3 regions of the Dickeya parazeae Ech586 genome follow, and region 1 is predicted to be linked to each of the others. Evidence: predicted binding sites of a transcription regulator. Region 1 holds the regulator's gene; each other region holds the start of a gene.

What was found. Region 1 encodes CRP, which controls carbon source genes, mostly activating them, when cyclic AMP is high. Its sites were predicted from a motif close to ATGTGANNNNNNTCACAT; they were not measured.
Region 2: a site for CRP is predicted at 5,290-5,307, ahead of DD586_RS17375 (iron-containing alcohol dehydrogenase). Genes of this name have one in related genera too.
Region 3: a site for CRP is predicted at 5,313-5,330, ahead of cdd (cytidine deaminase). Genes of this name have one in related genera too.

What each region holds. Positions count from the first base shown of each region.
Region 1 is NC_013592.1:4,292,680-4,299,915, forward strand. It holds gene DD586_RS18730 (YheU family protein) at 1-182, shown strand, start outside; gene DD586_RS18735 (phosphoribulokinase) at 357-1,226, shown strand; gene DD586_RS18740 (OsmC family protein) at 1,316-1,723, opposite strand; gene crp (cAMP-activated global transcriptional regulator CRP) at 2,053-2,685, shown strand; gene argD (bifunctional acetylornithine/succinyldiaminopimelate transaminase) at 2,770-3,993, opposite strand; gene DD586_RS18755 (aminodeoxychorismate synthase component II) at 4,127-4,702, opposite strand; gene DD586_RS18760 (helix-turn-helix transcriptional regulator) at 4,875-5,138, opposite strand; gene DD586_RS18765 (helix-turn-helix domain-containing protein) at 5,251-5,517, shown strand; gene DD586_RS22320 (helicase RepA family protein) at 5,742-6,821, opposite strand; partial or broken gene DD586_RS22325 (primase-helicase zinc-binding domain-containing protein) at 6,897-7,236, opposite strand, start outside.
Region 2 is NC_013592.1:3,988,882-3,996,117, reverse strand. It holds gene DD586_RS17395 (YhcH/YjgK/YiaL family protein) at 1-304, opposite strand, end outside; gene DD586_RS17390 (sialidase family protein) at 374-1,558, opposite strand; gene DD586_RS17385 (sodium:solute symporter family protein) at 1,565-2,986, opposite strand; gene DD586_RS17380 (dihydrodipicolinate synthase family protein) at 3,024-3,908, opposite strand; gene DD586_RS17375 (iron-containing alcohol dehydrogenase) at 4,015-5,151, opposite strand; gene dtnK (D-threonate kinase) at 5,367-6,653, shown strand; gene DD586_RS17365 (D-threonate 4-phosphate dehydrogenase) at 6,646-7,236, shown strand, end outside.
Region 3 is NC_013592.1:2,801,193-2,808,428, forward strand. It holds gene DD586_RS12295 (MFS transporter) at 1-51, shown strand, start outside; gene DD586_RS12300 (helix-turn-helix domain-containing protein) at 81-860, shown strand; gene DD586_RS12305 (hypothetical protein) at 1,076-1,561, shown strand; gene DD586_RS12310 (glycoside hydrolase family 3 protein) at 1,860-3,824, shown strand; gene DD586_RS12315 (CidA/LrgA family protein) at 4,109-4,519, shown strand; gene DD586_RS12320 (CidB/LrgB family autolysis modulator) at 4,519-5,217, shown strand; gene cdd (cytidine deaminase) at 5,397-6,284, shown strand; gene DD586_RS12330 (NAD-dependent malic enzyme) at 6,549-7,236, shown strand, end outside.

The DNA of each region.
Region 1 (7,236 bases):
CGTTCGTCCTGCGTGAAGGCACCGACTACGGCGAGCAGGAGCGCACACTGGAAGAGAAAGTGGCAGATATACGTCAGCAACTGGCGCACGGCGAGGTCGTCCTGGTGTGGTCGGAATTGCATGAAACCGTCAATATCATGCCCCGCCGCCAGCTCAGCAATAATGAACGGTATCAGCCCTGAATCAATCGCTTAAAAACGTAAATTGCCGTGTCAGTGTGCGATAAACATGCTAACAATGATCAGATCTAACATGGATCAGATATAACATGGCCTGATGGCTCTGCACGGCATAGCCCTTACTCATCGAATGATGACTTCACCGAAGATTGCCCTACACATCGGAGGTTACACACCATGTCGCACCAGCACCCGATTATCGCGGTCACCGGCTCCAGCGGCGCGGGGACCACGACCACCAGCCTGGCGTTTCGCAAGATATTCCAGCAACTGAATCTGCGCGCCGCGCTGGTGGATGGCGACAGTTATCACCGCTATACCCGACCGGAAATGGATATGGCGATCCGCAAGGCACGGGATCTGGGGCGTCACATCAGCTATTTCGGGCCGGAAGCCAACGACTTCTGCCAACTGGAAAACACCTTTATCGAATACGGTCGTAGCGGCACCGGACAGACCCGCAAATACCTGCACACCTATGATGAAGCCATCCCCTACAATCAGGTGCCGGGGACTTTCACGCCCTGGGAGCCGATGCCAGAGCCGACCGACCTGCTGTTCTACGAGGGATTACACGGCGGCGTGGTCACCGCGCAGCATGATGTTGCCCGGCATGTCGACCTGCTGGTCGGTGTGGTGCCGATAGTCAACCTGGAATGGATTCAGAAGCTGGTACGCGACGTTAACGAACGCGGTCACTCCCGCGAGGCGGTGATGGATTCCGTCGTGCGCTCGATGGAAGACTACATCACCCATATTACCCCGCAGTTTTCCCGCACCCACATCAACTTCCAGCGGGTGCCGACGGTTGATACCTCTAACCCGTTCGCCGCCAAAGCCATTCCCTCGATGGACGAAAGTTTCGTGGTGATCCACTTTCAGGGTCTGGACCGCATTGATTACCCCTACCTGCTGGCCATGTTGCAGGGCTCGTTCATTTCCCACATCAATACGCTGGTGGTACCGGGTGGCAAAATGGGGCTGGCGATGGAGTTGATCATGATGCCGCTGGTGCAGCGGTTGATGGAAGGCAATAAAATCGACTGACACCGGCGATAAGAGCGATGATAAGCGCCGATAAACCGGCGCTTAACGACGCGGTGGCCAGGACAGCACACCACCGCGAGCAGAGGTGTTTAATCCAGCGCGATCACTTCATGGCTGTGGGTGATGTTCACGGCTTTTCCCAGCATCAACGCCACAGAGCAGTATTTTTCGGCTGACAGCGACACCGCGCGCTCCACGGCTTTATCGCCCAAGCCCTTGCCGGTGACGATAAAATGCAGGTTGATGGCGGTGAACAGGCGCGGTGCCTCCTCACGGCGTTCAGACGTCAGGCGGACTTCACAATCCACCACGTCATGACGGCCTTTTTGCAGGATAGACACCACATCGATGGCGCTGCATCCGCCTGCGGCCATCAGTACCATTTCCATCGGGCTGGGCGCTTTATCGCCTGCGTTGCCATCCATCAGCAGTTGATGTCCGGAAGCGGATTCACCAAGAAACGTTAACCCTTCAACCCATTTCACCCGCGCCTGCATAATTTTGTCCTCAATCAATTATTTTTGAAATTTTACATCGCTTATGTACAAAAAAGCCTGATAATCAGAGCTTAATCATGCTGAAGCGAGACAACACAAGACACTACACTCAACCTGTGTTACAAACAAAAGCGTAAACCGGCATGTGTTGTTGAGCCGATGCCTGACCCACCACCGGCTTACTGGCGTCATCTGATAGACAGCCTCAGTATATTCCCTGACGTCATTCCGCCAGGACGGAATTGAATTATAACTATGTTATCACGCCGTACAGGGAACTCTGAGCCCTGTGATTTGCGCAGTGAATTAACAACAGAGGATAACAGCGAATGGTTCTCGGCAAACCGCAAACAGACCCGACTCTCGAATGGTTCCTTTCTCATTGCCACATTCACAAGTACCCATCGAAGAGCACCCTAATCCACCAGGGTGAAAAAGCAGAGACGCTTTACTACATCGTGAAAGGCTCGGTTGCCGTGCTGATCAAGGATGAAGAAGGCAAGGAAATGATTCTGTCTTATCTGAATCAGGGCGATTTTATTGGCGAACTTGGCTTGTTTGAAGACGGGCAGGAACGCAGTGCGTGGGTCCGGGCGAAAACAGCCTGTGAAGTTGCTGAAATCTCCTATAAAAAATTCCGCCAGCTCATCCAGGTCAACCCGGACATTCTGATGCGCTTGTCCTCACAGATGGCACGTCGTCTGCAGGTGACCTCGCAAAAAGTCGGCAACCTGGCGTTCCTCGACGTGACGGGCCGCATCGCGCAAACCCTGCTTAATCTGGCCAAACAGCCGGACGCCATGACCCACCCGGATGGTATGCAGATCAAGATCACCCGTCAGGAAATCGGCCAGATCGTCGGCTGTTCCCGCGAAACTGTCGGCCGCATTCTGAAAATGCTGGAAGACCAGAACCTGATCTCCGCCCACGGTAAAACCATCGTGGTATATGGTACTCGCTGATTTATCATCAGCTAGCTTGTAGACGTGAAAAGAGCGTGCCACATGGCACGCTCTTTTCACTTCAGCTAAAGGCGGCAACCGCGATTACGCGCCCTTCACTACCTGCGCCACGGCTTTTTCAAACAGTGCCATCCCCTGGTCGATCTCTTCCGGGGTGATCACCAGCGACGGCACAAAACGGATCACATCCGGCCCTGCCACCAAAATCATCAACCCCAGATCTGCCGATGCCGCCAGAAAATCACGGGCGCGGCCATGCCAGGCCGGTTTTAGCTGTGCGCCCAGCAGCAGGCCCATGCCACGGATTTCATCAAAAATACCGTACTGGGCGTTGATGCGCTCAAGCGCAGACACAAAACGCGCATGGCGATCGACCACGCCGGACAGCACTTCCGGTGTATTGATCACATCCAGCGCCGCTTCCGCCACCGCGCAAGCCAGCGGGTTGCCGCCATAGGTGGTGCCGTGTGTCCCAACCGCCATCACCGACGCAATCTCTTCCGTGGTCAGCATGGCGCTGATCGGGAAACCGCCGCCCAGCGCTTTCGCGGTGGTCAGAATATCCGGCGTGATGCCGTAGTGCATATAAGAGAACAGCTTACCGCTGCGGCCCATACCACACTGTACTTCATCAAACACCAGCAGCGCCTGATACTGATCGCACAGCTCACGCACCCCCTTGAGGAACGCCGGTGTCGCTGGCGTAATACCGCCTTCGCCCTGAATCGGCTCCAACACCACGGCACAGGTGTGGTCATCCATTACTGCTTTGACCGCGTCCAAGTCGTTGAACGGCACGTGCACGATATCCGCCGGTTTCGGGCCGAAGCCATCGGCATATTTCGGCTGACCACCGACCGACACGGTAAACAAGGTGCGACCATGAAACGACTGGTAAAACGAGATTATCTTGGTTTTGTACGGGCTATGACGGGTAATGGCGTAATGCCGTGCCAGTTTGAACGCCGCTTCATTGGCTTCTGCACCGGAGTTGGCGAAAAACACACGATCGGCAAACGTGGCGTTGATCAGTTTGGTCGCCAGACGCAGCGCCGGTTCGTTGGTGAATACGTTGCTGGTGTGCCACAGGGTTTCACCCTGCTCTTTCAACGCCGCCACCAACGCCGGATGGCAATGTCCCAGCGCCGTTACCGCGATGCCGCCGGAGAAATCGATATATTCTTTGCCCTGCTGATCCCAGACACGGCTCCCTTTGCCTTTTACCGGCACAAACTGCGCGGGTGCATAAACCGGAAGAATTACCTTATCGTAAGTATCCCGTGTTACTGCTGCTTTCTCTGTCGCCATTTGCTGCCCCGTTGTCATATCCCGTAGTGTGGAGTGAAGATTTTAAGTGAAAATATAATCAATAAATATGCATAAAAAATCAAAAATAGGCAATCGCTAATCCGATACACCCGTCCTGACCTGCGCTATCCGACTATAAATCAAGGAAATTTTTCAATAGCTGATGCCCTTGCTGGCTGAGGATGCTTTCTGGATGAAACTGCACACCTTCCAGCGGCAACGAGCGATGACGTATCCCCATGATCTCGTCGATATCACCGTCAAACTCAGTCCATGCAGTGACCTCAAAACAGTCAGGCAGCGTATTTTTTTCCAACACCAGCGAATGGTAACGCGTGACAGTGAGCGGGTTTGCCAGCCCGGCGAACACACCGCGCCCGGTATGCCGTACCGGCGAGGTTTTGCCGTGCATCACCTGACGGGCGCGCACCACCTGAGCGCCAAATACCTGTCCCAGCGCCTGATGCCCCAGGCATACCCCCAGAATCGGCAGTTGACCGGCAAAATGGCGAATCGCCGCCAGCGAGATCCCTGCGTCATCCGGTGTACAGGGGCCGGGAGAAATCACCAGTCGTTGCGGCGATAACCGCTCAATGTCTGCCAGCGTCAGCGCATCATTACGCCTGACCAGCACCTCTGAACCCAGTTCGCAAAAATACTGGTACAGGTTGTAGGTAAAGGAGTCGTAGTTGTCGATAAGTAGCAGCATATAATATTTAAATTACTGATATGTAATAAGTAAACTACGGAAATCACTCTGCGATACCCACAAAAATACCCGCAATTTTTCTTATTTGGCGAAAAATCTGCAATAGCAGGATAGCGTCTGGCACCGCACCCGCCCCCTTTTTGGGGAGGGGGCGGGCGCTCCGTGGCACTATCTATGAAGATGGATTTTCCTTCGTGTCGTAAAACGACAGGATCATTTCTGCCAAATCATCTTCTACCGTATAAAAATAACAGGCAGGAACATGCAGCACAGCAGCCAGTCGGCGCGCCAGCTCAAAATCTGGCGTGTGAATCCCACGCTCATATTGATTCATGCGAGCGCTGGCTGTCGCTTCGTCTATCCCGGCAAGAATGCCTAAGCGCTCCTGAGATAATCCCGCCATGAGCCGGGCCGCCTTTAAACGATGAGGTAACATGAGAATCCCGCATTGTGACGTGATTGAGGTGATTCTCAGTGGTGTGCATTGAAAATATACTAAGCAATACTTAGTATTGATCCATGCTTACCAGATAAGGCGTAAAGATTATATGAAGCAAGGGAACGACTGGCATCAGGCGGATATCATCGCCGGCTTGCGCAAGAAAGGCACCACGCTGGCCGCGCTATCCCGTTCTGCGGGACTCAGTTCTTCCACACTGGCGAATGTGCTGGTACGTCCCTGGCCGAAGGGGGAATGGCTGGTTGCCACCGCGCTGGACAAACATCCCGCTGAAATCTGGCCCAGCCGCTATTTTGATGAAACGGGTACATTGATTGACAGAAAACGCCGTATCAGGCAGGAAAGGGGTAAATAGCGTTCATGCTGGTAAAGCGGTTTTCTGTGCTGACTCCCCCACCTTTCCCCCACCTTACCGCGTAATACGCTTCCCCCACCGGATGACGGCAGAAAAACAATAAATCATTGATATACAGTAAGTTAATTATTCTCCCCCCACTTAGGGTATATAGGCATCCGGGAAGTGGGGGAAGTCGCCAGATACCATAGCCTGATACCCTGTTTCCCCCACATTTCCCCCGTTTATTCCCCCACGTTACCGCGTTTTGATAATGGCACGATGTTTTCACCATCCAGCGCGATCAGGTCATCCTTGACGAGTTTATCCAGCCAGCGGGTAAACTTTTTGGAGACATCAAACCCCATCGCCCGCATATCGTCGCGCACCAGTGCGCGGGTGCAGCCATCTCCACTGGCCGTGCGCGAGCGGATCGCTTCCCACAGCGCTACATGGTTATCCGTCAGCCGGGTGATCCCACTGAGCGCCGGGTCAGCGTCGGTCGGATCATCGCGGACTTCCCGGCCTTCATCCCGCAGAACCAGCGACGTGACCGGCTCGCCGTCATCGTCCACGTACAGATTCACCGCCGTCAGGTCGTAGGCCCGGCGTGGTGGCTCTTCAGCGTCCTTCATCTTGGTGCAGGTCAGGATCAGCGCCTGCCCATCGGCCTCGCGGCGCACATTAAACTCCACGTCCAGCGCAGCCCGGAAGGCGCTGGAGCCGCGAGCGCCTTTGTCCTGATCTTTGCCGGAGTGATGAATAATCAGTACCGTGGCCTGCGTGGCCGCCTTGATGTAGTCGCAACCCTGAATAAACGCCCCCATGTCTTTAGCGGCGTTTTCATCCGAACCGCCAAAGCAGCGGGCCAGTGTATCCAGAATGATCAGCCGTACTGCCATCCCGGTGGCGGCCTGCACGTCATGGGCGGCCTTGATCACCTGCTCCACGCTGTCGGGACTGGCCGGGAATACCGGGCAGTCAACGCGGTAGAGCGCATCAATCGGGCTACGGTCGTTCAGCGTTTCCTCCCACGCCCGAATGCGGCGCGGTACGCCGATCCCGCCTTCGCCTACCACATAAATCACCGCACCCTGTGTGACCGGTCGGTTGGCCCACGGCTTTCCGGTGGCGATATGGCACGCCCAGGAAACAGCCAGAAAGGATTTATACGACCCGCTGGCACCGTAGGCACTGGCAACCGCGCCGCTCGGCAGGTAGCCCTTGATCAGGTAATCCTGCCGGGTATCAAACCCTTCCGAGCCTTTACGCAGAGGCAGGGCGGAGGAAAATGCCGTGACAGGAGACAGCCCGGCGTCAGGCAACGGGGCCGGACTGATAACGGCAGGCTGGGTAAGCTGACGCCGGAATGCGGCTTTGGTGGCTTCCATGCCGTGCCGTTGACGAAAATCATCCCAGTCACTGGCGGTATCGGTCGGCGGCAGGGACACCCAGCCGTCAACGGCCAGCGCCGCTTTCTCCGCCATCAGTTTGCCGGTGTTGGCCGTGCCATCCGGGTGAATATCGTTATCCCCGGCCAGAATCAGGCAGCAATGGGGATAACGCGCCCTGAATGCCTGCGCCACGTTCAGCAGGTTATTGGCCGATACCGCCGCCACCACATGGCATGACGAGCACTGTTGCAGAGTGAGCGCCGTGGCATACCCTTCGGTGATAATCAGTTTTGACGGCTCCGGGTCGTGGTTGACCGGAATAAACGCCCCTTTCAACTGTGTGCCG
Region 2 (7,236 bases), 300 kb from region 1:
TAAACAGGTCCGGTTTACGTTCGGTAGCGGCGCGATCACTGGCGTCGTTCAGGTCGTAACCGATGATCTCTTCCCCTGCCAGAATCAGTTGAATATCGAGAAAACGGCGATGGAATTCGGTATGACGTTCGGCTTTCGGTGCGGTGGATACCGTGCCGATAGAATAGAACCAGTCCACGTTATCCGGCTGGTATTTCCCTTCCGGCAGCGCGTTTAGCTGCGCAAGCGTGAAGCCGGAAAGAATGCGCCACAGTGGTTCGGGCAAGGTGGCCAGTGACAGATGATTCAGATTACCTGCGATCATAAGCGGTTCCTTAGCAAGTAGACGGAAAGCGGCGAGAGCCCCTCCCTGCAAGAGGGAGGGGAGACAGGGTTAGCCTTTGACCCACTCTTCGCTGACGCAGACGTATTTAATCGCCTGACGGAAGTAGGTAAACGCGATGTGCAGTTTGCCGTCTGGCCCCTGTTTGATACTGGGGTAGGAGAACTCGCGGTTACGTTTATCCGTCGAGTTATTGGTCATGCAGTAACCGTCACCCACTTCCAGATTGCGCTGCCACGGCCAGGTTTTCCCACCATCTTCAGAAATCGCCAGCGTCATCGGCGCACGTGGCGCGCCCCAGAAGGCGCTGCGTCCGGTGGCGATTTCCGGCATTTTGGCATCGCTCTCTTCTTCGTCTTCGATTTCGTCATACAGCGACAGGCGACGTTCGGTCGCGCCGTCGGCATTCATGGCGTTGAACACCAGCGCCAGGTGGCCGTTGTCCAGCGTGGTCACCTGAATCGACGAGTTGTTGTTTGGCAGGTCTGTCGCCTCTGGCTCCGACCAGGTTTCCCCGCCGTCGGTCGAGTGGCTGCGGTAGATGAAATCGGCCCAGCGGCTGCGGAACAGCGCCAGTAAGGTGCCGTCTTTGAGCAGGGTGATATTCATGTGTACGCAGCCCGTGCTGTTCGGCACCACCGACTCACGCCAGGTTTGCCCGCGATCGCTTGAAATCTTCACCGCGCTGATGTCATCGTTGCCGACCCATTTTTCACCCGGCTGGATGCGGCAGTAGAACACTGGCAGCAGCCAGTCGCCGTTGGGCAGCACGGTAATCGGCTGGCGGATAAAGGTGCCGGGTTGTTCCAGCAGTACGCCAATCTCACCCCAGGTGTAGCCCTGATCCTGCGACTGGCGGTAACGCACGATGGCGGTGTCCTGATTGCCGGATTTCTGCGCGGTGTACAGTAACCACAGTACGCCGTCCGGTGCCAGAAACAGCACCGGGTTTTGTTCGGAACGGGTCGGGTCGTCGGAGAGTTTGACGGCAGGCGTCCATTGCCCGCTCCCGTTCACCAGTCGCGACAGGTAAATCGAGATGTCAGACACCCCTTCCTGGGTGCCGCCGAACCAGACGCACAGCACATCGCCGTTAGGCAGATGCAGCAGGTTAGACGCATGGTTCTGCGGGCATTCTGACGGAATGTACGCGTCAAGACGTTGGTTGTCAGCGTCAGCCGGGCGGACCAGGCCGTCGCGTTCGATGGTAATGGTTTCGGTCGTTTCGGTCGTCATGACTACTTAGGCTCCAGAATGAGGTACGGATGGTTCAACTTTCTGTCCGGCTTTGGCGGCTTTGTTGGGGATCAGACGGTCAATCACCATCACCACAGCCGGTGTTGCCAGTGCAATGTACATGTTGTCGATGCCGAACGGGTTACCCATGATGTACCAGACTGAGGTGACGACACAGGACAGAATTAGGCCCGCGTTGACGCCACGCGAACTGCTAAAGAACGGCAGGTAGAAGGCGACCATCGCCACCACGGAAATCGACAGACGAATGGCACGGGTAAAGAACGACAGTTTCAGCACTTCCGGCACCAGCAGCACGAACACCAGCGGCAGGAAGCCGATGATCAGCGAGAACACGCGGGTCATCTTGAATTCTTTTTCCGGTGTCGGTTTGCAGTACGGCACGTAGAAATCTTTCACGATCAGCGAGGCAATCGCCAGTGCAACCGTACTCACGCTGATGAAGATGGACGCCACCAGCGAGGTGGTGACAAGCCCTGCCAGCCACGGATTCATGTCCTGCAGGAAGATGGGCAACGCGTACAGGCTCTTGATTTCCGGGTGTACGAATTTGGCGGCGACACCGATGATGGCAATCGCAATGGCGATCGGCATACAGAACAGGAACGCAATCCAGGTCGCCCGTTTGGCGGATTTCTCATCTTTGGTGGAGGCTATAGCCTGAATCACAAACTGGGTACAGAAAATGGAGCCGATGGTACCGATAAGCCATGCGCCAATGGTGCTGGCACCGATACTGCCGTCCCAGGTCCAGTAGAATTCTGGCATCTTCTCGACCATCGGCGTGATGCCGCCGGTCATTTTCAGCGCCACGAACAGAATGACCATCACCCCGATGTATTTCATGCCGCTGTGGATCAGCGTGACGTAGGCAACGCCTTTGATGCCGCCGAAGTAGAAATAGAAGGTACTGACGATAGCGGTAATCAGCGCCGCCACCGGCAGGCTCACTTTCAGCACGGTGGAGATAGCCGCGGCGCCGCTGACGTAGTTACCTACGTTCACCAGCAACAGCGCGTAGATCATGATGATGGAGATAATGTTCTTGGTGGTGTTGCCATAACGTTCAGCGATAGCACCGGAAATGGTGATTTTCCCGGTGTTATAGATCTTCTTCACCAGAATCATGCCAAACAGCAGGAAGCCGATAGCCGCGCCAATCACCGACCAGGAGGCCGCGATACCACTCTCAAAGGCGGCCTGTGACGTACCGACGGTCGATTTGGCACCGATAAATTCGGTCATCAGCAGGATACCGACGATAAAGGCCGGCAGTGCGCGTGAGCCTTCCATGAACTCCGAGTTGGACTTACTGCGCAGGCGCAGGGTCAGCAAGGAGGTAAGCGCAATGTAGACGACAATTATCCCGACGATGATAAGTGTGTCTGTCAGATCAAAATGGTTCATGGTTTTCGATCCTGTAGGAGTAAGGGTAGGTTCTCATTCACTGTGAGAACGGTTTAATAATGGTGCGAATGGTCTCTTCGTCTTGTGCTGAGAACGCAATCGGGTAGCGGCTGACGCCGACGTCCTGCCCCATCAGTACCAGCGCTTTTTTCACCACGGCAGGTGAGAACGCCACCGCGTACAGCGTCTTACGCAGTTCGCTCACCTGCTCTTGTGCCTGGCGGGAGCCTTCGATGTCACCGGCGTGGAAACGGTGCCAGATTTCGCTGATGGCCTGTGGCGCCACGTTGGCCAGGCCTGAAATACAGGCGGAGCAACCGTCAACAAACCCCTGATGAATCAGCGAATCCGGGCCGTTGAGCACATCGCAGTTCGGCATATCTTTCACCGCCTGCAAGAAGCCGCTCAGGCTTTCGTAACTACCGGCGCTGTCCTTGATGCCAATAATGTTCGGGTGCTCGGCCAGCACGCGCACCGTTTCCGGTTGCAGCGTATTGCCGGTACGGGCCGGAATGTTGTACATGAACACCGGTACCGGCAGTGCGTCCGCCACCGCGCGGTAGTGGTCTATCAGTTCGCTTTGTTTGAGCGGCACGAAATACGGCGTGATGACGGAAACGGCATCCACGCCCAATGCGGCGATGCGCTTGCCGAGCTTGATGGTTTCACGGGTAGAGATTTCACCGATGTGTGCTACAACCGGTACTTTTCCGGCGGCTTCATCCACGCAGGTTTCGGTGACGGCCACTTTTTCGTCGGTGTGCAACACAAAGAATTCACCGTTGGTGCCGTTACAGAAAATGCCGTTGCCATAGCGCATCTGGCGTTGAACCTGCTGGCGCATGGCGGTGGGGCTGAATTCCCCCTGATGGTCAAAAGGCGTGACGATCGCCGTCAGTACGCCTGTAATCGCTTTAGTCATCGTTATTGTTCCTCGGTCTTTTTCATTATCCAGAGCGACGTTGTTAAAACGGATACGGTTGAATCACTCACTTATAATTTTTTAAAACAACAGGTTAGGCTGGTTGTTAAAACAACGTTGAATAAATGGCGTGGACATCCTGCGCCGTCACGGTAGTCGGGACATTTTTCATCAGTCGCTGTACCTGCAAGGCGGACTCCACCAGATATGGCAGGTGATCCGGGCTAATACCCAACTGTTGCAGCGACGACGGCAGATTCAGTCGTTTCACCAGCGCGGTGAAGTAATCCACCAGTGCAGCGGCTTTCTGTTCAGTGGAAAGCGACAGGTCGGCGTCTGGCAGCAGGTCATAAGCCTGCGCGAATTTTTCCGCCGCGGCGTGCTGGACGAAGCGCATGCACGGTGCCAGCAGAATGGCGTTCGCTACCCCATGAGGAATGTGGTACTTGCCGCCCAGCGGGTAAGACATGGCGTGGACCAGATGAGTACCGGAGTGGGCGATAGACGCGCCGCCGTAATAGGAAGCCCACAGCATGTTCAGGCGCGCTTCCAGATTAGAAGGTTCGTTCACCGCGGTTTCGATGTTGGCGAACAGTTTCTTCATGCCGATTAAGGCATAGTTGTCGGCCACCGGGTTGGCGATGGTGGCGGTAAAGCATTCGATCAGGTGACAGAGCGCATCAATGCCGGTTGAAGCAGCAATGTGCGCTGGCATGCTGGTGGTCAGTTCAGGTATCAGCGCCACATAATCCGGCAGCATTACCGGGGTGATAATCCCGACTTTGGTTTCTTTTTCCGGAATAGCCAGAATGGCGTTTGGCGTGGCTTCGGAACCGGTGCCCGCTGTTGTTGGGATCAGCAACGAGGTGGTGCGCCGTGTCGGTTTGCGACCTTCCAGCAGGCTATCAAGCGTGATGCCTTCTTCGCCGGCGCACAGCAGCGACAGCAGTTTGGCGACGTCCAGTACGCTACCGCCCCCGACACCGATCACCAGATCAGGCTGGGTGGCGGGCAATTGTTGCAAGACCGCCGCCACATCGTGCTGGCTGGGTTCGGCCGGCACGTTATCAATCAGGGAAAGGTGTGGCACGCTGTCCTTCAGTTGCGCGATCAGAGACTGAACCCCGGCCAGTCCCACGATGTTCCTGTCCGTCACCAACAGTACGTGCTGCCTGCCGCGCAGGAGGTAGCCCAGATCCTGGAGTGCCTGATAACCGCTGATGAGGGTGCTGTTGATATTCATACTGGTACCTTGTCTTTTTGCTGTGACTTCAGCTGGATAGGTCTGATTTTTTTCAATCACATTTCTATGCTGTGATGGAAAAAAATCGTTTTACTCGCATTGTGTGGGGTAATTTATAGGTGAAATTGGTTTTGAATAATTTGATGTTGCTCACATATAATCAATCATGATTCAATATAATCATTTTCAGGTAATCGAACTGATGGAGAGTGGGTATGCCGGACGGGCGTGATTTCACCCCAATCATGGTGGTGGCGGATGACTTCACTGGTGCGAACGATGCGGGCGTCGGTTTGGCGCTGCAGGGCGCGCGGGTGAATGTGATGTTTGACGTCACGGCTATCCATACCGGACAGACGGATGACGCGCTGGTGGTGAACACCGACAGCCGTGCTGTCACGGCTTCCGTGGCGGCGGAGCGTACCGCACAGGCGGTGGCGTTGTGGCGTAAAACCGGCGCACGCGGTTGGATCGTTAAAAAGCTGGATTCGACCCTGCGTGGTAACCCCGGCGCAGAAATAGAAGCGGCACTGAATGCGGCGGATCTGTCGCTGGCATTGATTGCGCCTGCTGCTCCAACGCTGGGGCGTGTCACCCGTGATGGGCAAGTGTGGGTACACGGCGTGTTGCTGACGGATACCGAATTTGCCAGCGACCCGAAAACGCCGGTACGTTCAGCATCCATCGGTAAACGACTGGCGGAGCAAACCCAACTGGCTCAGGCGGCGTTGTCGCTGGACGAGGTGCGTGGCGGCAATCTGGCGGCTCGACTGCAACAGCTCAGTGATAGCGGTGTGCGGCTGGTGGTGCTGGATGCCGAGAGTCAGCAGGATCTTGACCATATTGTTGCGGCCGCCGCTCAATTGGCAGAAAAACCGCTGCTGGTGGGGTCTGCCGGGTTGAGTGAAGCGCTGGCACAGTATCTGTCGTTTCCGGCACCGTGTCGGTCGTTGCTGGCGGTGATTGGTTCGATGAGTGAAATTGCTCAATTGCAGATTAAGGCGGCCGGTCAACGCCCCGACGTGCGGTTAATCGATATAGACATCGCCGGGTTACTGACGGCGGATGACGGTTTGCTAGTGCAAATCAGCCAGCAGGCGGTGGCTGTGTTGGCCGCAGGACAGCACTGCGTGCTGCGCACCTGCCGTGACGATAATCAGCGATTTGAAGTGGACAGTCTGTGCCAGCGCTACGGCATGAGCCGTCAGCAACTGGGGGAGACCATCAGTCGCCAGCTGGGTGAACTGACGCGGCGTATCGTGCAGCGTCAGCGACCGGGCGGGCTCTATTTATCCGGCGGGGATATCGCCATTGCGGCCGCGACCGCGTTACAGGCCAGCGGATTTCATATCAAAGGACAGATTGCTTCCTGCGTCCCCTGGGGACGTTTGCTCGACAGCCTGGTGGGTGACATTCCCGTCATGACGAAAGCGGGCGGGTTTGGCGATGAGGCCACCCTGCTGAATGTATTGCGTTTTATTGAGGAGAGCGTGTGTGAGTAAAATTATTGCGGTAACTATGGGCGACCCGGCGGGCATCGGCCCGGAAATCATCATCAAGTCGTTGGCCGAAGGCGAACTGTCCGGCGCACCGGCGGTGGTGGTGGGCTGCGTACAGACGCTGCGCCGTATTCTGGCGTTAGGCGTTGTGCCGCAGGTGGAGCTCAACGAAATCGAACGGCCTGCCGATGCGCATTTCGCTCCCGGCGTTATCAACGTGATCGACGAGCCGCTGGCTGACCCGCAGGGTCTCAAACAAGGCGTGGTACAGGCGCAGGCGGGCGATCTGGCGTACCGTTGCGTGAAACGCGCCACCGAGCTGGCGATGGCGGGTGAAGTCCATGCGATTGCCACCGCGCCGCTCAACAAAGAGGCGCTGCACTCTGCCGGTCACCTCTACCCGGGGCACACCGAGTTGCTGGCGAAGCTGACCCACAGCCGTGACTATGCGATGGTGTTGTACACCGATAAACTGAAAGTGATTCATGTCACGACCCATATTGCGTTGCGTAAATTCCTGGATACGCTTAACCGTGATCGGGTTGAAACCGTGATTGCGATGGCGGATACCTTCCTCAAACGTGTG
Region 3 (7,236 bases), 1.5 Mb from region 1:
GTAGGCCTAATTTTTTGTTTCCTTATCCCCAATTACTATCAAAAATCCTGACAGTAACGGGCAACACTGACGGATGCATAATGGACGACGTGATCCACCAGCATGACGCTTTTTTTACAGAACGTATTCTTGATTCGGTTTCCGTATCTGAAAATGTACCGCACCAGCACACTCAGGGACAGTTTGTTCTGGTGCGTCAGGGAATACTGTACGGTCACACGGCATTTCGAAACTGGCTGATTAAACCGGGCATGGCGGTGTGGATACCGCCGAATGTGGTGCATTGGGGGCATGCCTTACATCGGGTTGATTTAACCGTACTGTATGTTGCCCCATCGCTGTGCCACTGCTCGTCGAGTGAGATAAAACTGTTGGATGCGTCCACATTTATCGTCGGCTTGTGCGAACGCCTGGCCTTTGCTCACACCGCACTGAGCGATGAACGCCGCGATCGCATCCTGCAACTGCTCTTCGAAGAAATTGAGGAAATGCCCTCCAGCAACCTCTCCCTGCCTTTACCCGGCGATCACCGCCTGAAAAAAATCACCGACTGTCTCATCGCCACACCGGCATTACGCCGCAGCCTCGCCGAATGGGGAAAACTGGTGGGGGCGACGGAACGTACGCTAGCCAGACTGTTTGTGCGCCATACCGGGCTACGCTTCACCGAATGGCATAACCGCCTGTTATTATCCGAAGCCTGGCGCGGACTGGCCGACAATAAATCCAATGATGACCTGGCTATCCAGCTAGGGTTTTCATCCAGCGACTCTTTTGGGCACTGGTTTCGCCGCATGACCGGCAACAGCCCTAGCCATGCTCGCAGGCACCTCAATACACAAAATTCCCCCGCGCCCTGAGTCTACAAACCCTCTCCACCCGCATCCACGGCGACTGACATTGGTGTTCTGTGTTACCAGAACACCGATGACCGTATCGCCTCACTTACGCGAATTGTCACTTTCATTCGATATCATGACTTTATCGAGCATTCCCGCTTAGATTGTGCTGCGTTACCGTAAGCACACTACGATTTACGATAAAACACGATTCACGATAAAAAAGGAAATGACCCATGCTGGAATATAACCTGATGAAATTGATGCATGCGCTGGCGGCAGTGGCTGCCACTGGCCCGTTACTGTTTGCTCCCTGGCTTTCATGGCGGTTGCAATCCTGCCAACAGACCCCTGAAAAGCAACTGTTGCTGAGTGGATTAACCATTACCGACAGATTTTACAACGTGGCAGGCTGGCTGCTGATGATAAGCGGGGCCGTCATGCTGTGGCTGGATGACTGGCACCGCTTATTCCAGTTATGGTTTGTCCTGAGTGTGGCGTTTTTCGTCATCGACTCTATCGCCGAAAAAAAATGGCGTGACCCGGCCACGACCGCACTCGACACCACCGCTCCTGGTGAACCCAGCTGGTTATTGCATACCTCCCGACTGCACCGTGCGGTGTTAACCCAAATGGGGTCAACCAGTCTGATTTTGCTGGCGATGTTATTGCATAACCAGTTGACGATGAGTCTGCTGAGCATCACCTCATTTATCCACTAAACCCAGCCAGATTCATTCCCTCCTCTTATTACGCACAGCGCAATGATTGCTGCCACCTCCCTCCGGTGGCAGCGCACAGGTCACCACTATTTCTTTGAACTCTATCCAGAATTTTATCCCGCTGACTTGAAGGCCACCTGAAGGCTGCACTAGTGTTGATGTGGACTATTGATGTGAATTGTTAATGTGAACGACCTCTCTGGCAGGACAACGGCGAGCGCTCTCCCACATGCGCTGTGAAGCGGTATTGCTGTTGTCTGCAACCGCTGTACCACCTCAAATAACGAGAAATCTACACATGGAAAAAAGTGCGACACGACAAAAGGCGCTTCTCATCGCGCTTCCCTTACTGTTTTCCCCTCTGGCAAGCGCAGTACAACAGGCCGTGCTCGATACCCGTGGCGCACCGTTGATCACGGTCAACGGGCTGACATTTAAAGATCTGAACCGCGACGGAAAACTCAACCCGTACGAAGACTGGCGTTTACCTGCGGCAGAGCGGGCGGCGGACCTGGTCTCACGCATGACGCTGGCGGAAAAAGCCGGGGTGATGATGCACGGTTCCGCGCCAACGGCAGGCAGCGTCACCGGTGCCGGTACTCAGTATGATCTCAATGCGGCAAAGACCATGATTGCCGATCGCTACGTCAACAGCTTTATTACCCGGCTTTCCGGCGATAATCCGGCCCAGATGGCCGAGGAAAACAATAAATTACAGCAACTAGCCGAAGCCACCCGGCTGGGGATCCCTCTCACTATCAGTACCGACCCGCGCAGTTCGTTCCAGTCACTGGTCGGCGTCAGCGTGTCGGTGGGTAAATTCAGCAAATGGCCGGAAACGCTTGGACTGGCAGCAATTGGCGACGAAGAACTGGTCAGACGCTTTGCCGATATTGTGCGCCAGGAATACCGCGCCGTCGGCATCACCGAAGCGTTATCACCGCAGGCAGACCTCGCCACCGAACCACGCTGGCCACGTATTGATGGCACCTTTGGCGAAGACCCTGACCTGACGAAAAAAATGGTGCGCGGTTATGTCACCGGTATGCAGAACGGTAAAAATGGTCTCAACGCACAAAGCGTCATTTCGATAGTAAAACACTGGGTCGGTTACGGTGCGGCGAAAGACGGTTGGGACAGTCACAATGTTTACGGCAAGTACGCGCAATTCCGGCAAAACAACCTGCAATGGCACATCGACCCGTTTACCGGAGCGTTTGAAGCCCATGCGGCGGGTATCATGCCGACTTACTCCATCTTGCGAAACGCGAGCTGGCACGGCAAACCCATTGAACAGGTCGGGGCCGGGTTCAATCGCTTCCTGCTCACTGACCTGCTGCGCGGTCAGTATGGTTTTGATGGCGTCATCCTCAGCGACTGGCTTATCACCAACGACTGCAAAGGCGATTGCCTGACTGGCGTGAAGCCGGGGGAAAAACCAGTGCCGCGCGGTATGCCATGGGGTGTGGAGAAACTGACACCCGCCGAGCGCTTCGTCAAAGCCGTGAATGCCGGGGTTGATCAGTTCGGCGGCGTCACCGACTCAGCGCTGCTGGTGCAGGCGGTACAGGACGGCAAACTGAGCGAAGCTCGCCTTGATACCTCCGTCAACCGCATACTGAAACAGAAATTCCAGACCGGATTATTCGAACGCCCCTACGTTAATGCCACACAAGCCAACGACATCGTCGGCAGAGCAGACTGGCAACAACTGGCAGATGACACCCAGGCCCGCTCACTGGTCCTGTTGCAAAACAATAATCTGTTACCACTGCGTAAAGGCAGCCGGGTCTGGCTGCACGGTATTGCGGCAAACGCGGCACAGGAGGTTGGCTTTATCGTCGTGAATACGCCAGAACAGGCCGACGTAGCGCTGATCCGCACCCACACGCCATACGAACAGCCACACAAGAACTTTTTCTTCGGCAGCCGCCATCATGAGGGGTCACTGGCGTTTCGCAACGACAACCCGGACTATCAGGCTATCGTGCGCGCCAGCGCTAAAGTGCCAACGCTGGTGACCGTCTATATGGAACGCCCCGCCATCCTGACCAATGTGGTGGATAAAACCCGTGCGGTGGTCGCCAACTTTGGCGTTAGCGATAGCGTATTGCTCAACCGGCTGATGTCAGGCGCGGCTTATACGGCAAAATTGCCGTTTGAACTGCCGTCGTCTATGTCGGCGGTGCGCAACCAGCAGCCCGATCTGCCTTATGACAGCGCAAAACCGCTGTTCCCATTCGGTTATGGCCTGCCTCACTGAGCCGCCGTCACGGTTCCATGCTATTTAGTCCATGGCATGGAACCAATGTGATGGAGCGAACGTAACAAACGTAATGGTACACAAGTCGTCCCGGCGTCCCCGGCGTCATGGCGGCGACTTGTTCCCCCCAGCCAATCTGAATCTATCCACGCCCCAGTCAATCTGCTGTCATTCATGAAAAGCCGAACGGCAGAGGTGAAACTCCCCTCTCATTTTTGTGATTCGTAGCACACTAGCGACATTAGCGTTATCATCATCTTAACGGTTCTTCAGGATTTTCCTCTATGCGCAATACCATCACACTGTGCTGGCAGTATTTACGCGCTTTCGCATTGATTTATCTGTGTCTGTTTATTGGCAATGCGATATCCGCGCTACTCCCGATTACCATTCCCGGCAGCATTCTCGGCATGTTGGTGCTGTTTGCCTTGCTGGCATCGCAAATTCTGCCGTCGCGCTGGGTCAAGCCGGGTTGCCAGTTACTGATCCGCTACATGGCACTGCTGTTCGTGCCTATCGGGGTGGGGGTGATGAATTATTATGGCGTTGTGCGCGATCAGTTCGGCCCCATCGTCGTTTCCTGTCTGGTCAGCACATTTGTGGTCATGACAGTTGTGGGTTACACCACCCAGATGATGCACCGTGATCGGGTAGCACCAGACCGGAACACCACAGACACGAAGGAAGAGAAATAATGCTGAATTATCTGTGGTGGTCACTACCGCTGACGCTGGTGGTTTTCTTTGGCGCCCGTCACGTAGCGTTAACGTTGAAAATGCCATTACTGAACCCGTTGCTGGTCTCGATGCTGGTGATCATCCCGCTGCTGCTGGTTCTGGATATCCCTTACAGTCACTATTTTAGCGGCAGCGCCATCCTCAACAGCCTACTGCAACCCGCGGTGGTGGCGCTGGCTTTTCCATTATATGAACAGCTACATCAAATCCGCGCGCGCTGGAAATCCATCATCAGTGTTTGTTTTATCGGTAGCGTCACCGCCATTATTTCCGGCACCGTGATTGCCTTGTGGCTCGGTGCTTCGCGGGAAATCGCCGCCTCCGTGCTGCCAAAGTCGGTCACCACACCAATCGCTATGGCTGTTGCCAGTGCTATCGGCGGCATTCCCGCCGTCAGCGCTCTGTGTGTGATTCTTGTTGGTATTGTCGGCGCAGTCATGGGCCACGCGTTATTAAATCGGTTAAATATTCGCGCCAAATCTGCCCGCGGACTGGCAATGGGAACAGCGTCACACGCACTCGGTACCGCCCGCTGCGCGGAAGTCGATTTTCAAGAGGGTGCCTTCAGCTCGCTGGCTCTTGTTATCTGCGGCATCATCACTTCACTGATCGCGCCATTCCTATTTCCGGTGATCGTCCGTCTGATGGGGGCATAACGCCCCCCTTCAGTCTGTTTTTCCTGCTTGCAACTGGCTTAAAACCTGCGAGATATCTCGCATTTGTAATTTCTTTTTCATTCATTTCATTCTAAAAGTGATAATAATCACAAATATTAGCTGTATCACTGTCCACACTTGGGTCAGTACGCCTTGTAAACCGGGAAAGAGAAACCACCATGCAAGCACGCTTTCATGACGCCTTCACGCAATTGCCTGCAACGCTACAAACCGCACTGGCACCCATACTGGCGCGTGACGATTTCGCCGCCATGCTAACCGCTGACGACGTCCGCCAGATTTGCGCCCACTGCCATCTCGACGCCGATGGGCTGGCCTTTGCCCTGCTGCCGCTGGCTGCCGCCTGCGCGCTGACGCCAGTGTCTGATTTTCACGTCGGTGCCATCGCACAAGGTGTCAGTGGCGCATTCTACTGGGGCGCCAATATGGAGTTTGACGGCCTGCCGTTACAGCAGACTATCCATGCCGAACAAAGCGCGATTAGCCACGCCTGGTTGCGCGATGAACCCGCGTTGCGCGCGGTGACCGTCAATTACACGCCCTGTGGTCACTGCCGCCAGTTCATGAATGAACTGAACAGTGCACCTGAATTGCGTATTTGTCTGCCGGGACGCGCGGCGGCCCCGCTCGGCCATTACCTGCCGGATGCCTTTGGCCCACGAGACCTGGCGATCAACACCCTGTTGATGGATACCATCGATAATGGATTAACACTGGCAACGGATGACACGCTGTGTCAGTTAGCGCTAGCCGCCGCCAACCGCAGCCATGCGCCGTACAGTAAAGCGTTTAGCGGCATCGCGCTGGAGACGCGGCAAGGCCACCGCTATACCGGTCGCTACGCGGAAAACGCCGCGTTCAACCCCAGCCTGCCCCCGTTACAGGCCGCGCTGAATCTGGTCAATCTGGCTGGCGAAGCATTCAGCGACATTCAGCATGCGGTTTTGGTGGAATCAAGCCATGCCACACTCAGTCAGTGGAGTCTGGCCCAACCGTTGCTGGCCTCGTTAGGGTGCACTTCGCTGCATCGCGCGCTGGCCGATTAAGACATGACGCCGCCGTCTTATTCATCGTGAGAATATCGTGGGAATAATGAGATGGCGGCATCCTCACCTTGAGGCTGTCTATGTTGGTCGCTGAAAGCTGTATCTATGTGACTTCCCCCACATATTTTTTATATGCAAGTCATCTGTAATTATTTTAATTAACAATCCCTGTACATATTTGCTGGGTACTTTAAGATCCCGGTATCGATCGCTTCCCGCTGGTTCTCCCGAACCGGTTTCAGCTACCAAAGAGTCGAAAAAGTCATGGAATTGGAATACGAAAGTAAACGTCCGCTCTACATCCCTTATGCTGGTCCTCTCCTGCTCGAGTTTCCCCTTCTGAACAAAGGCAGCGCCTTTACCGAAGAAGAACGTGGTCACTTCAACCTGCACGGTCTGCTGCCTGAAGCGGTAGAAACCATTGAAGAACAAGCAGAACGCGCCTGGCGGCAGTATCAGGAATTCAAGAACGATATGGAAAAACACGTGTACCTGCGTAATATCCAGGACACGAACGAAACCCTGTTCTACCGCCTGCTGGAAAACCACCTGAGCGAAATGATGCCGATCATTTACACGCCGACGGTTGGTGCCGCTTGTGAGCACTTCTCCGACATTTATCGTCGTGCCCGTGGTCTGTTCATCTCCTATCCTAACCGTGAGCATATCGACGATATGCTGCAAAACGCCACCAAACAGAACGTAAAAGTCATCGTGGTGACGGACGGCGAGCGTATTCTGGGTCTGGGCGACCAGGGTATCGGCGGTATGGGGATTCCGATCGGTAAGCTGTCATTGTACACCGCGTGCGGCGGCATCAGCCCAGCGTATACCCTGCCGGTAGTACTGGATGTCGGTACCAACAACCCGCAACTGCTCAACGACCCGCTGTACATGGGCTGGCGTCACCCGCGTATTACCGGTGACGAATACTATGAATTCGTGAACGAAT